Regions from separate parts of the Clostridium sp. MSTE9 genome, predicted to be linked through region 2. Evidence: predicted binding sites of a transcription regulator. Region 2 holds the regulator's gene; the other holds the start of a gene.

Region 1 (7,749 bases), on a different contig from region 2:
GCCCTGGGCGGAAAACACCGCCCGGGGCCTGCTGTACGGTACCGCCGCCATGCTCTGGATGGACTTGCTTCGCGGCTTGCCGCGGAATTGCACGTCTCCCAAACCTCGGCCGCCGGTACAATGGCAAATCTGATGATGCAGAACTGCGTGAGTCCGTTTATTGTAGGCAAGCATCAGCTGCTCGACGGTCTGCGCCCCATTTCCAAAAAAACGCAAAAATCCAAAGCTTTTTCCGATCAAAACAGGGATGTCCCCTGTTCTTGATAAATCTATGTATTGCGCTGCATCCAGGCATTGGAGCAGCAGCAAGGAGGAACTATGAAAACAAACAAAAGAACCCTGTTTCTGGCACAATTCTCTATGCTGTTGGCAATCCAGATCGTCGTATGCTTTACGCCGCTGGGTTCCATCCCGATCGGCCCCCTGGTTGCCACTCTGGCAGGTGTACCGGTCATTATTACCGCCATTATGCTTGGCACAAAAGCCGGTGCGCTGATGGGCTTTTTTACCGGCCTGTTCCGATTTCTGGTTGCGACTTTCGCACCCACATCCCCTGTTGCGTTCGTGTTCACGCCCTTCTACAGCATCGGCGACGCGAAAGGCAATTTCTGGAGCCTTGTTATCAGCTTTGTGCCCCGCATTCTGATCGGCGTGGTTGCCGGCGTTGTGTTCCAGGCGCTCAAAAAAGCGCTGAAGGGCAGGAAAAGCGCGAAGGTGATCCCTTATGCAGTCAGCGGAATTCTGGGCAGCCTGACCAACACGGTTCTGGTTCTGAGCGGAATATACGTCTTCTTTGGCCAGGCTTATGCCGCGACCCTTGGAATGAGCTATGAGCTTCTGCTGGGAGCGCTCAGCGTCACTGTTGCCACCAATGGAATTTTAGAAGCCGTCGTCTGCGCGATTGCCGCCTCCGCAGTATGCTATCCCCTGCGCAGATACAGCACCGCCGCCCTGGCCGAATCAACATAATTGATGATAAAAAACAGCCCCGTGCGATTCTTCGCCCGGGGCTTCGTTACAATCAAAAAGTCCACCGGCAATGCCGGTGGACTTTTTGATCAACGCTCAGGACTGATGGAAGGTCAGGCAGCTGGTCTCCCCTTTTTCAGAAGCGCCGCTGCCGCTGATGCAAATGCTGCTGGCCGCGCAGCTTCCGCCCGCGTTATAAGAACAGTTTGTAGCGGTACAGTCGACGGGCATGGACTCATTTGGAATCGAGCCGACCATTGAATTGGAAAACGCCCCATCCTGCTGGGAAACGTAAGAAGAACAGCAGGTCTGCTCGCTGTTGAAGGCCATCGCTCCCGACACTCTGATATTGGGCAGGCAGCAAAAATTAGCGGAGTTATTAGCACAGGAATTTACGTGACACTCCAGTTTCGTCATGACGCAACACCTCATTTTGAATTGATGCTGCTAGTATTCGCACGAACAGATTCCTTATGCGTTTCAGGCCGCCGAAAAAGTCGCTCAATCGTTTTCTTTGATCAAAAAACGGTTTTCCGTCACACTGAAAATCCCGCTGTCTGTCAGGCGGATTTCGGGAATCACGCACAACGACAAAAATGAAAGATTTTGAAACGGATCCAGAGTTTCCGGCACTCCCATGCTCCGGCAAAGCTTTCCCATTTCGTACTGAGCCGACGCGACATCCAGATCGGCCTGCTCTGTAAACAGGCCCGCCACCGGCAGCGGCAGCACCTGCTGCACTTTGCCGCCGGAGCACACCGCATACCCGCCCTGGCAGGCGCGCAGCGCATCGATGGCGCAGAGAATGTCCGCATCGTTATCGCCGATTACAATCAGATTGTGAGAATCGTGAGCGATCGTAGAGGCGATCGCTCCGTTTTTCAGGCCAAAGCCCTTCACGACGCCTACCCCAAGCTGACCGGAATCGCTGTGGCGCTGTACCACCGCGGCTTTGAGTAGATCGCCCTGCGGCTGGAACACACCGTTTTCCCCGGGCAGCTCCAGATATTCCAGGCGGGTGAGAATCTCGCCGGGCACCAGCGTGATCACCGGGAAGTCCTTCTGTGCGGGCAGAGCCAGCTGCCCTGCCGAAATGGCGGGAACATGCACACTGTGCGTCAGCTCCGGCTCCGCCATAGGCTGGGGAGTACCGGTGATTTTCTCCGACGCGGGAACACCGTCCTTATAGACCTGAACGATCCGGAATTCCTCCAGATCATCCAAAACCACCAAATCGGCGCGATAGCCTGCGGCGACCGCGCCCAGATCGCGCAGACCGTAGAAACGGGCCGGCTGAATGGTCGCGCAGCAAATCGCCGTGACCGGGTCGAGCCCCAGGCGGATGGATTTGCGGATGTTATGGTCAATATGACCCTGGCGCTTGACATCATCCAGATGCAGATCATCGGTGCAGAACGCGAAGCGGTCAAACGGCAGGCCGTCTTTTAACGCACCGGACACGATCGCTTCCAGATTCCGCGCGGCGGAACCTTCCCGAATCTGCACCAGAAATCCGGACTGCACTCGCTCCAGCGCTTCCTCATAGGTGGCGCATTCGTGGTCGGTCTGAACCCCGGCCAGACGGTAGGCCTGCAGCTCATTCCCCCGAACCGACGGCGCGTGGCCGTCGATCACGCCGTGCCGCATCAGCTCGATTTTCTCGAGCAGGTCTGCTTTTCCGCTCAGCACGCCGGGGCAGTCCATCACTTCGCCAAGACCGAGCACGCGGGGGTTACGGCACAGGCGTTCCATCTGAGCGGCGGCGTACACAGCGCCGTTATGCTCCAGACTGTTGATGGGAACGCAGGAGGGCAGCATCAAATACACGTTGACGGGGACATCCTCGCTCGCGCGAAGCATGTATTCCATTCCCCGCTCCCCCGCAACGTTGACGATTTCGTGCGGGTCGGCGATCACGGTGGTGGTACCATGCGGCAGTATCTGCCGCGAAAACAGGCCGGGCGAGGTCATAGAGGATTCGATATGTACATGGGCGTCGATCAAACCCGGGCACACATAGCGCCCGGCAAGGTTCACCTCACGCTTTCCGCGGTACTCCCCTACGCCGACGATCATGCCCTCCTGAATCGCCACATCCGCGATTCGCACGCGCTTGGAAAACACATCCACCACGTTTGCGTTTTTCAGCACCAGTTCCGGCAGCTCTTTGCCCAAAGCATACGAAATCCATTCTTTCTTCCATTTCATCACAGCCTGCCCCCTTTTTCGTTCGCCTGCATTCGCTTTTTATCTGTAAAAGTTTAAAATTTTCCTTCCCCTGCCATTGGCAGAGGAAGGAGTTTTATTTTGTAAGATTCCATTTTCTTTTGCCCATGATAGCACAGACAAACAACTTTGACAAGCTGATTTTCCCAAAAAAAAGAGAGAAAAAACGGGGGATTATTCGGACATCAGGCTGCAGACCTGATTGGAGAACGCTACAGGGTCTTCGATGCTGATGCCCTCGATCAGCAGGGCCTGCGTGTACAGAAGCTGAGCGTATTCCATGAGCTTGTCCTGATTCGTTTCGTACAGCTTCTGCAAAACAGCGAACACCGAGTGGGTGGGATTCAGCTCGAGCACGCGCTGGGCCTGCACACGCTCGGCGTTCGGCATGGCGTTGAGCACCTTTTCCATCTCGAGAGAGATGGCCCCCTCGCTGGAAAGGCAGACCGGGTGGGATTTCAGGCGCTGGGAAACGATGACGGACTTCACCTTGCCGTCAAGCGCCTTCTGCAGGAATTCGAGCAGGTCTTTGTACTCTTCCTTCTGCTGCTCGGCGGCCTTCTTTTCCTCTTCGGTTTCAAGGCCCAGATCGTCGGAAGAGACATTCTTGAACTCGTGACCATCGTAGGCATTCAGGATGCGCAGCGCAAATTCATCCACCTGATCGGTCAGATACAGCATTTCAAGGCCCTTTTCGCGCAGAAGCTCCGTCTGCGGCAGCTGCTCGATGCGCGCGACGCTCTCGCCGCTGATGAAATAAATATCCTTCTGGTCTTCCTTCATCCGGCCGACATATTCCTTGAGCGTTACCGGCTTTTTCTCGCTGGACGAGTAGAACAGAAGCAAATCCTGCAATAAATCCTTATGCTGGCCATAATCGGAATACACGCCGTATTTCATCTGCAGGCCGAAGCTCGCAAAGAACGTTTCGTAATCCTCGCGGCTGTTGTTCAGCATCGCTTCCAGCTCGGACTTGATCTTCTTTTCAAGGCGGCTCTCGATCAGCTTGAGCTGACGGTCGTGCTGCAGCATTTCGCGGGATATATTCAGCGACAAGTCCTGAGAATCGACGAGACCGCGCACAAAGCTGAAATAATCCGGCAGCAGGTCGGCGCACTTCTCCATGATCATCACGCCGTTGGAATACAGCTGCAGGCCCTTTTCGAACTCCTTGGTATAGTAATCGTAGGGAGCCTTGGCCGGGATGAACAGAAGCGCGTTATAGGTGGCGGTTCCCTCTGCGCTGGTATGAATGATGCGCAGGGGCGCTTCATAATCATAGAATTTATCGCGGTAGAACTGCTCGTATTCTTCCTTTGTGATTTCGTTCTTGTTCTTGCGCCACAGCGGAACCATGCTGTTCAGGGTTTCGTCCTCATGGTAGGTTTCCGTCTCGTTTTCGGCGCCTTCTTGGCGGTGCTTTTCCACCTCCATATGGATGGGGTAACGGATGTAATCGGAATATTTTTTTACAATGGAGCGAATCCGGTACTGCTCCAGAAACTCATCGACGTTTTCTTCTTCGGTGGTGGGTTTGAGCTCCAAGACAATCTTTGTGCCGTGGCCCTCTTTCTCGCAGGGCTCGACGGTATAGCCCTCAACGCCCTTCGACTGCCAGCGCCAGGCCTCTTCGCTGCCATAGGCGCGGCTGTATACGGTCACGCAGTCGCTGACCATGAACGCGGAATAAAAGCCCACGCCGAACTGGCCGATAATCTCTACGTCATCCTTCTGCTCCATCTGCTGCTTAAAATTCAGCGAGCCGCTCTTTGCAATGACGCCCAGGTTATTTTCCAGCTCATCCTTCGTCATGCCGCAGCCGTTATCCTCAATGGTAAGGGTACGCGCCTCTTTGTCCGGCGTGATGCGGATGTAAAAGTCGTCGCGGTTCAGGCCCGTGTCGCCGTCCTGCAGGGTTCTGTAATACAGCTTATCAATCGCATCGCTGGAGTTGGACAAAAGCTCGCGCAAAAAAATTTCGCGGTGCGTGTAAATGGAATGAATCATCAATTCCAGCAATCGTTTTGATTCCGCTTTAAATTGCTTCATAACGATTTTCCTTTCCGTACAAAAAATAAATTTAGCACTCTGATAGCCAAAGTGCTAAATTTATAGTAATACAAGAACGGACAAAAAACAAGTCCAAAATGTAAATTTTACCGCTCGCGCGGGGGCGGCGAATCATCGTGGTCCACCGTGATGATCGACTCACACTGCGGCTCCTGCGATTTGATCTTCTCGCTCAGATATTCCGTCAGCCGCTCGTCGCTCCAGGAAAAGCGGTAGGGCACGACAATGTCGAAAATCACGCGGGAGTCTTCGGGCTTCCACACCGCTTGAAAATCGTGCATCGTGATTTCATCTGAAACGGCCCGCAGACTTTCTTCCACATAGATTTTCAGCCGGTTGGCCCGCTCGTCGCCCGTTACCACCGGGTCGAGATGAATCACCAGGTGAATGTTGCTGTCGGTGAGAAAATCGCGCTCGATCCGGTCAATGATCTCGTGGCTTTCCACAATATTGCGGTCGGCGCACATTTCGCAGTGAACCGAGGCAAAGCAGCGATCCGGCCCATAGTTGTGAATGTTCAGATCGTGCAGGCCGATGATGCCGGGATAAGACAGAATCCTGCGGTAAATGTCGTCGACCATCTCTTTGCTGGGAGCAAGGCCGAGCAGGGGATTCGCTGTTTCGATCACCAGGCGGAAGCCGGCGACCAAAATGAATACCGCAACGCCAAGGCCAAGCCAGCCGTCGAGCTGCCAGCCGGTAAAATACGAAATCAAAAGGCCGATCAGAACCGCGCCGGTGGAAAGAGCGTCGTTGCGGCTGTCTTGAGAGCTGGCAAGCAGCGCGGTGGAATCGATGGTACGGCTGATCTTGCGGTAAAACAGGCCCTGCCATACCTTGAGCAGCACCGACGCGATGAGTGCAATCAGCAGCGCCGTGCCGAATTCCGTGGGACGCGGGTCCAGGATTTTGCCGACAGACGTCTGCGCAAGCTGAAAGCCCACCATCACGACCAGAAAGGAAACCACCATGCCCGCAATGTATTCGATCCGCGCATGACCATAGGGATGCTCGGCATCCGCAGGCTTTGCGGAAAGGTGAAACCCGAACAGGGTCACCAGAGAAGAAGCGGAATCCGTCAGGTTGTTGAACGCATCCGCCATAATCGCGATACTGTGAAATACAAGCCCCGTAAGCAGCTTAATGAAAAACAGCACCAGGTTGGTCGCAACCCCGACCCATCCGGCCAGCTTGCCATACCGTTCCCGCAACTGGGATTGATTTCCGTTTTCCGGATCGCGGAGAAACAGACGGATCAGCAGCTTTGTCATCAAAAGGCCCCTTTCCTTTGTGCTTTAACAAATTGACTTTACAATAGTATGAGCAGTATCTTCCCCCGCCTGCGGCGGGGGAAGATACTGACAACATTTTATATTTCTGAGAACAGGCTGTTCCCCTTGGAGTCGATCGCCACCACCAGCGGCAGATCGCACAGCTCCAGCCGTTTGACGGATTCACAGCCCAAATCGTCGAACGCCACCACCTGCAGCGACTGCACACACTGGGCGGCCAGCGCTCCGGCGCCGCCGATGGCGCACAGATAAAGCGCCCCGTTGCGGCGGATGGCATCGACTACCTCCTGAGAACGGTTCCCCTTGCCGACCATCGCGGCAAGACCCATGTCGAGCAGGCGCGGCGCAAACGGGTCCATCCGGCCCGAGGTGGTCGGCCCGCAGGAGCCGATCGCCATGCCCTCCGGCGTGGGGGTGGGACCGGCATAGTAAATCACAGCGCCCTCCATCGAAAACGGCAGAGGTTTGCCCTCCTCCATCAGCGCGAAGATCCGCTTGTGCGCGGCGTCACGCGCCGTATATACCGTGCCGGAAAGCAAAACCTGATCCCCGGCTTTCAAATTCTTCGCCTGTTCCTTGAAGTCCTTTGTATTCAGCCTGATTTTTTCCAAAACAACTCTCTCCTTCTCTATGATGACCCATTCCCGTTACAATAAGTTTTACTGATAGATGGCTCTTTTTCCTCCGCACGAGGCGTGGGAGAAGACAACCGTTTTATTCAAGTAAACGCATCTGTCTGCGAAAGCACATTCTACGCCAAAGATACAGCAATTATTTTCTGATTTTTTGCGAATACGCCGAATTTGCGAAAGTGGTTTGTTTCCGAAATAAAATGCGGTATAATAAACTGTATAAGGCCGCGAATCCGGCGGCACCTTCACATGCAGGCATTCTGCATCATTTCACACAACAGAAAGGACTGCAAGCATGGCAACACCAGAAAAACTGATTGTTTTTGATTTGGACGGCACTCTCCACCGCACCGACGCTTTCGCCGTGAAAATTCACCAGATCGTGCAGGGAGAAATGAAATACCCTGTGCAGACACCGGATGAAATTCGGAGCACGTTCGGTATGCCCTCAAAGGAATATATGCCCCTCCTTCTGCCCGGCTCTGACGAAGAGGCGCAAAAACGCTATGGCAGGCGGGTAGTCGAGCTGGAAGATGAATATCTGCATCTGGCCGAAGCCT
Region 2 (7,749 bases):
TCTTGACATCCAGACCGGCAATCTTGCCGGCGTCCTTTGTCGCCTGACGCTGTGCGTCGGTAAAGTAAGCGGGAACAGTGATGACCGCGGAGGTAACCGGTTCGCCCAGGTACGCTTCTGCGTCCGCCTTCAGCTTTTGCAGGATCATCGCAGAGATTTCCTGCGGGGTGTAGCTCTTGCCGTCGATATTCACCTTGTAAGAGGAGCCCATTTCTCTTTTAATGGAAGAAATGGTGCGCTCGGGGTTGGTGATGGCCTGGCGCTTTGCCACCTGACCCACCATGCGCTCGCCGGTTTTGGAAAACGCCACAACAGACGGAGTGGTGCGCGCGCCTTCCGCGTTTGGAATAACGACAGGCTCGCCGCCTTCGATAACAGCTACGCAGGAGTTGGTTGTTCCTAAGTCGATACCAATTGTTTTTGCCATACTTATTACCTCCAAAAAGTTAGGTTATTATTTTTATAAAATCAAGCCGAACCGATTCGGCAACCGCCGTTAAATCGCGGCGGATTCTTCTGATCAGACCGTCAGTTGGCCACTTGAACCATCGCGTGGCGGATAATGCGATCGCCAATGCGGTAACCCTTTTGCAGCACCTCGGCAACGACATTCTCGCCCAGATTTTCATCCTCAATATGAGAGACGGCATTGTGTACCTCGGGATCAAACGGTTCGCCCTGCTGACCGATCGCCGTAACGCCCATTTTCTCGAGCGTGCCGTTCAGCTGGGTGAGAACCATTTCAACGCCCTTGCGAAAATCCTCCACGGTGCCGCCCTGCTGAGCCAGCGCGCGCTCCAGATTGTCGCAGACCGGCAGAACCTTTTCAATGGTATCCGCCGCGGCGTCTGTATAAACCATTGTTTTCTCGCGCTCGGTGCGCTTGCGGTAGTTATCGTATTCCGCCGCGGTGCGCAAAAGCAGGTCCTTCTGCTTTGCAAGATCGGCTGCGGACTGCTCAAGCTGCTCCTGCAGCTTTTTCAGCTGTGCGTCTCCCGGCGTTTCCGCCTGCGGCTGCTCCGCCGCGTTACAATCCTTTTCTTTCTCTGTCTCTGCGGCCTGTTCGGCCTGCTGCTCCGCCTTTTTCGCGGCATCCTGTTTGCTCAAGGAGATTGCCCCTTTCCGCTGCCGTCCCGCGGCAGCCCGTCATTCTATTAGTTCAATTTTGAATTGATTGATTATTCCTCCTGACGAAGCTCCGTCAGAAGTCGCCCCACTGTGTGAGACAGGTAATCCAGCTTGCCGATCAGCCCCGCGTAATCCATGCGGGTGGGGCCGATGATGCCGATTGCACCGGCGCGCTGGCCGTCAATTGCATACTGCGCCACAATAATGCTCGATTCCCGCAGCTCGGGATGCCGGGTTTCATCTCCGATCATCACGCGAACCTCTTTCTGCGGCTGCAGAAGAAGCTCCGCCAAATCCTGCGGACGCTCCAGAAAATCCATCACTCTGCGGGCGTTGCCGCGTTCAAACTCGGGGTGGAACAGCAGGTTCATCTGCCCGTTGAGGCGAACCTCCGGTTCAACGGATTCCTGCGCGGCCTCCAGCAGCGCCATCAGCGCCGAGGACATCATCACCGTCAGATCGCCGAGAGAAGCGGCCAGGGTCTGAATATACGCCGGGGTGACGGCGGCCACGGGCACGCCGGCCAGGCGTTCGTTGAGCACGCGGAAAAATACCCGCAGAATCTCGGGGGATAAATCGAATTCGCAGCGAAAAATCTGGTGCTTCATCGTGCCCGCCGAGGTCAGCAGAATCAGCATGGCGGTTCTGCGGCTCGTCTGCACAAACTGCAGCGCGCGAATGTCCGCTTTTTTGCCCGACGGAGCGGTGGAAACCGCCGCAAAGCGGGTCAGCCCCGCCAGCATATGCGATACGCCCTCCAGCAGCTTCTGCTGGTCGTATGCGCTCGAAAACAGCATTCCCTCCAAATACCGCTGCTCTTCCTGTGTGACGGGTTTGAGACTCATCACACAGTCGATATATACGCGGTAGCCCTTCTGGGAAGGAATCCGCCCGGCGGAGGTATGCGGCTGCTCTAAAAGCCCGATCTCTGCGAGATCGGCCATTTCATTTCTTACCGTGGCGGAGGAAACGCCCAAATCGGCGGCCAGCGCTTTCGACCCGACCGGCTCGCCGGTTTTTACATAAGCATCTACAATTGCCGCCAGCACCTTCAGTTTTCTATCGCTCAGCTCCATTCCTCCCACCTCATTTTCAGATTTTAGCACTCTATGCTTTTGAGTGCTAACTCCTATTTAATAATTTATCATTCCGGGCCGGTATTGTCAAGATTTCAAATGTAAATTAATTATTAATGTGTACCGGAAAAGCCGCAACATTCCCGGATTTCCGCCAAATTGGCAAATTTTCGTTGCAGGCTGAGCCCGGCAGGTGAAACCTGCACATAAGTCGCGGGATAGCCTGCGGGAAAATAGCTTTTCTCATCGCGCAGGCGAAATTTTTTTAAAATAAAATTTTTTGCAGATTTCTCACGGCGCGGAAAATTCTGCTGGCGCAGGGCCTGCCCCGGCCCGAGGGACAAGCCTGCATCGCAGAATTTCCTGTGCGGGAAACCGCAGAAAAAACCTATTTCACCGCAAAGCCATAAAATAATAAAAAATTTAAATGTAAACTCACCTGAGTCTATTGACTTATTGTGCGCACACAAGTTATAATTATTGTGCGCACTATAAAGAGGTGAGAAAATGGCGCAAAAAAAACTTGGCCGTCCGCCGTCGGACGATTCCAAGAAAGACAGAATCTTTGTAAGGGTGGATAAAGAAACAAAAGAGAAGCTGGCAGAATGTACACAAAAGCTCGATCTCACCCTTTCAGAAGTTGTCCGCAAAGGAATCGATCTGGTGCATGACAGCCTGAAAAAATGAAAGGAAGCGGCGACAACTCAACAAAGTAATCCGCCACTTCCTCCAAACCAACAGATGCCCGAAAGCACATGCGGCGTAAATAGTATAACATGCGCTGTCAGCCCTTTCAAGGCATCGTTGGGAACCACAAAAAGGGAGCACAAATTCATCTTGACTTTTCGAGGTGGGTAAGTTAAGGTATTAGTGACCCCGAAAAGTGAGGTGATTCCTTGGGGAAGAAAAAAATGGGGCGTCCAACCGATAACCCTAAGAATGTATCTGTTAAGTTTTTAGCCGACGATGAAACGTTTGAAAAACTAAAGGAAAGCAGCGAGAAGCTGCAAATTTCCAGAGCAGAAGTAATTCGCAGGGGCATTCATAAGGTACATGACGACCTCGATAAAAAATGAAAGGAAGCGGCGCTTCCCTACGAAAACAAACGCCACTTCCCCCAAACCAACAGATGCCCGAAAGCACATGCGGCGTAAATATTATAGCATGCGCTGTCGATCCTTTCAAGGCATCGTTGGAAATGAAGAAAGGATGATTTTAATGACAAGCATTTTAGAAGAATTCGCTTACGGCAACCTATCGCCGGAGGTATGCGCTTTCCGGCACGATTCCGAATACGAGGAGGTCCTGCGGGTACTGTCCCTAAATGAGGAGCGCCTTCTTGCAAGGCTGAACGAGGAGGACAAAAACGTATTTGAAAACTACGTGGGCGCCCAAGGGGAGCTGAACAGGCTCACGGCGGTCGGCAACCTGATTTACGGCTACCGGCTCGGCCTTACCATGACGGCGGAAGCTTTTGTCGGCATGGACGATTTGATTTTCGGCAAAACGGACAACTAGGATAAAACAGATACAAAAATCCCTCGGGCCACAAATAACATAAAAAGGCCGCCGGTATCACCGGCGACCTTTCCCCTTTCACACACATTTCTCAAACAAATCGGAACAGAAAACGCAGGGTTAATTCCCGCGAACTTCCGTGGGCGTTTTGCCATAGTATTTTTTAAAGCAGACTGAAAAATAGCGCTGGTTGTTGAAGCCCGTCTGCTCCGCAATCTCCTGAATTTTCAGCTTGGCGGCGGGGTCCTGCAAAAGCTTCAGGGCTTTTTCCATGCGGATACGCGTCAGATACTCCACAAAGGATTCCCCGGACTGCTGCCGGAAAATCTGGCGCAGATAATTGGAGCTGATATACAGCACCGAGGCAACGTCGTCAATGTTGAAGCTGCTGTCGGCAATATGGTCGCTGATGATGTGCTTGGCTCGGTTGACGAGAGAATGCCCCTTCTCCTGGTTGAGCTTCTGGTAGCGCGAAACAACGTTGCAGATGAACAGCTTGAACCAGCTCAGGCAGCTTTCCAGATCCTCCGTGGCGAACAGGCCGTCGAAATGGACGGGCAAATCCGCTTTTTCCGCATAGGTGACCTGAAGCTCCCGCAAAATCAGTACCGTCAACTTTAGAAAATACGTTTTGATATACTCGAATTTCACATTGTCAAAGCTGGCCGCCTGCTCCGCCATGCGGTCGATCAGCTCAAGACAATGGCTGTAAGACTGATATTTCACGCTTTGCAGCAGGTTCCTTTCCAGCTCGCTGTCCATCCGGAACTCCTGGTCCAGATTGGGAGAAATATCCTCATAATTGCGGATGGAATCCGCGGGCTGCCCCACGTCGGACAAAAGCGTGTTGACCGCCTCCCGGTAGGAAGAGCGAATTCCCTCGGCGCTGTTGTACTGGCGCCCGAGCGCGCCGCTCACCAGCAGGCCGGTATATTTTTTCGCGCTGGCCAAAAATTTGTTCAGGGAGGCGTTGGCCGCGCGGAACAGCCGGTTGGTGTCGGGGTCGTCGGAAACGAGGATCAAAACCTCGTCCGAGCTGCCGAGCATTCTGTGATACACGCGTATTTCGGGCGGAAAGACAGTGTCGATCACAGCCGGAAAGAAGTTGGCGAACTGCTCCGCCTCACTCTGGTATTCCTGCGCGTGGGCTCTTACCTTCAAAACCGCCACGGTATAGCTTTTGCCCGTCAGGTCCAGATCGACCAGCCGGGCCTTTTCCAGAATCCGCTCCCCGCTCAGCTCCTCGTGCAGAATGGAATGAAAAAACCGCTCCCGCAGAATGGGAAGATTCTTCTGGTACTTGTTCATCATCTCGTTGATGTTATTCAAAAACGTGTCGTGCTGAATGATTTCATCCAGCAGCTTCTGGGTGATCTGTTTGATCTGCGCCGGCAGAATCGGCTTGATCAGATAATCCCCCACGCCCAGACGCACGGCGTTCTGCGCGTAGGAAAAGTTCTCGTGCGCGCTGATGATGACCACCTTCGGCGAATACCCGTTCTGGTGCAGCGTCTGAATCAGCTCCAGCCCATCGCAGCGGGGCATGGCAATATCGGTAAAAACGATCTCGGGATGCTTCTGCTCGAACAGCTCATAAGCCTCCAGGCCGTCCCTGGCTGTCCAGACAGACTCGATGCACGGGAACTGCCGCAGCAGGTATTTGCGGATTCCCTCCCGGGTGATCTCGTCATCGTCGGCAATCAGCAGACTGTATTTGTTATCCATCAAAATTCTCCTCGTTGTTCGGCGGCTCCAAAAGCTCCCACTGCGGAATCCGCAGAATCGCCCGCGTCCACTTTCCGGCCTCGCTCTCATACACAAGCCCGTATTCGTCGCCAAAATAGAGCTTGATGCGCTCGTTCACGTTATAAATGCCATACCCGTCCTTCGGAACAAAGCTGCACACAGAAAGCTGCTCGTTGATCTTTTTCAGCTGCTCCGGCTCAATTCCCGCGCCGTTGTCGCGCACCTCCAGCACGATGTTGGTCTGCTCATCCTCCCAGACGCGGATGGAAATATCCTTCTGCGGCCGGTCGCTGCTCTGCACCCCGTGGAAGATGGCGTTTTCCACCAGCGGCTGCAGCACCAGCTTGAGGATCAGGCGATCCATCAGGCTTTCGTCCAGCTCAAAATGGTAGCTGATGGAATTCCCGTAGCGAATCCTCTGAATCGCCAGGTAGCTCTTGACCTGCTCGATCTCGTCGTTGATGCAGATCACGGATTTGGTGCCGCGGATGCGGTATTCATAGAACCGGGCCAGCTCCGCCGAAAGCGTGCTGATTTCTTCGGATTTGCCCTCCTCCGCCAGCCAGATGATGGAATTGAGCGTGTTGTGCAGAAAATGCGGGTCGATCTGCGCCTGCAGGGCGTTCAGCTCCGCCTTGCGCTTTAGTGTCTGCTCTCGCTTGACGTTCTCTTTCTCCACCTTCAATTGTTCGATGGTCAGGTTCAGCTCGCGGACAAAGTTCCCCAGCTTCTCCACCATGTCGTTAAAGCAGCGGGCCAGCCGGCCTACCTCGTTGTTGTAGCCGTACTCGTACCGCATGGTAAAATCGCCCTTTGTCACCGCCAGCATCGACTGCTGGAGCTGTTCGAGCGGGCGGATGATCCGAATGGAAAAGAACAGCGAGAAGGCTCCCGCGATCACTGCCGAAAGAACGATCAGGAACGCGACCAGATACCGGCTGCTGTTCAGCGCCGCCTTATTCTGGGATTTATCGGAAAACACGACCACCACCCAGTTGCTGGAATCCAGGCAGTCGGCCGAAACGATGTAGTCGCGGTTATTCTCGTCCCAATGAGAAAGCTTCGGGCGTATCGTGATTTTGTCACGGTACGCCTGTGTATCGATGGCCCCGTTCGAGGCAATCAGCCTTTTATTCGTATCCACAACAACAACATCCTCGCCGCCGATGATGCTTTTGGAGAGATATTTGTCCATTTCGTTGCTGTCGATGTTGATGATCAGGTAAACCTCGCCGAAATAGCCCGAAAGATTCACTCGCACCACAAGCGGGATGACATATTTATCGCCCTTGAAAATCTCGTCCTTCATCTTCGCGCTTTTGTAAAGAACGGGGCCCCCGTTCTCCTGATACTCGCGGTACAGGTCGGATTTTAGAAAATCAAACCCGGTCTTGGGGTAAGATGCAAGATCGTAAAAGGTTCCCTTTGGGGTGTATACATACACCGAGCTGATAAAGGGGTCGCTCATCTTGATCTCTGAAATAAAGCCGTTGATGCGGGTCATGGTGAGCGCATACTGATATTCGTTGTTCCCCAGCAGGAACTCCCGCAGGGTGGTGGTATACGACGGGCCGCTGACCAGCGTATACACCCTGCTGATGATCGAACGCAGGCGCTCATCCATATATTTGCTGATCTGGAACGACAGGGACATCGCATGGTCGGAAAGGCTCTGTTCCAAGTCCCGCGAAATATTGCGGTAATAAGAAACCGAGAAGATTCCCGATACAGCCACTGAAAGAGCGACGCTTAAAAGAATGATTCGATTCCTTAAAGACATGCTCCTGAAATGATTGATCATAAGAATCTCCCCGGCATTTCATTGATCGCAGAGCTCAGCCCTTTACGGCTCCGGCCGTCAGCCCCGCAATGAATTGTTTATTCGTGAAGAAATAGAGGGTCAGCACAGGAATAATCGCGAGCGACGCACCCGCCAGCATGATATGCCATTCCGCGGCGGCAAACACGCTGTATTTGAGCTGAACAACCGCCACCGTGAGGGTGGTAAGGCGCTTGTTCGACATGGTCAGAACCAGTGTCGTGATGTAATCGTTCCACGTGTTGCGGAAGGTAAAGAGCGCCACCACGCCCAGAATCGGCCGCACCAGCGGCACAATGATCTGCCACCAGGTTCTGAAAATGCTGCAGCCGTCAATGCGCGCGGCCTCGTCGAGCTCTTTCGGCACACCCTTGACAAAGCCCATCACCAAAAAGACATTGGCGATCTGCCCGCCGGTCAGCACCAGCACCAGCGACAGCATCGATTTGCTCATACCGACCT

Evidence for each region. The regulator HrcA, encoded in region 2, represses chaperone genes, less so after heat shock. The targets are predictions, from matches to a motif close to TGTTAGCACTCNNNNNNNNNGAGTGCTAACA.
Region 1: htpG (molecular chaperone HtpG) is a predicted target of HrcA. The motif match lies at 5,274-5,304, and genes of this name have one in related genera.

The regions. Positions count from the first base shown of each region.
Region 1 is NZ_AKFU01000033.1:56,530-64,278, reverse strand. It holds gene HMPREF1141_RS07995 (ECF transporter S component) at 319-969, shown strand; gene HMPREF1141_RS07990 (DUF1540 domain-containing protein) at 1,066-1,386, opposite strand; gene ade (adenine deaminase) at 1,471-3,177, opposite strand; gene htpG (molecular chaperone HtpG) at 3,370-5,250, opposite strand; gene HMPREF1141_RS07975 (cation diffusion facilitator family transporter) at 5,352-6,536, opposite strand; gene HMPREF1141_RS07970 (FumA C-terminus/TtdB family hydratase beta subunit) at 6,635-7,168, opposite strand; gene HMPREF1141_RS07965 (HAD family hydrolase) at 7,485-7,749, shown strand, end outside.
Region 2 is NZ_AKFU01000039.1:46,679-54,427, forward strand. It holds gene dnaK (molecular chaperone DnaK) at 1-427, opposite strand, end outside; gene grpE (nucleotide exchange factor GrpE) at 529-1,107, opposite strand; gene hrcA (heat-inducible transcriptional repressor HrcA) at 1,179-2,204, opposite strand; gene HMPREF1141_RS17375 (hypothetical protein) at 2,318-2,674, opposite strand; gene HMPREF1141_RS12075 (CopG family transcriptional regulator) at 2,712-2,891, shown strand; gene HMPREF1141_RS12080 (hypothetical protein) at 3,101-3,280, shown strand; gene HMPREF1141_RS12085 (DUF6809 family protein) at 3,423-3,722, shown strand; gene HMPREF1141_RS12090 (response regulator) at 3,843-5,447, opposite strand; gene HMPREF1141_RS12095 (sensor histidine kinase) at 5,440-7,248, opposite strand; gene HMPREF1141_RS12100 (carbohydrate ABC transporter permease) at 7,304-7,749, opposite strand, start outside.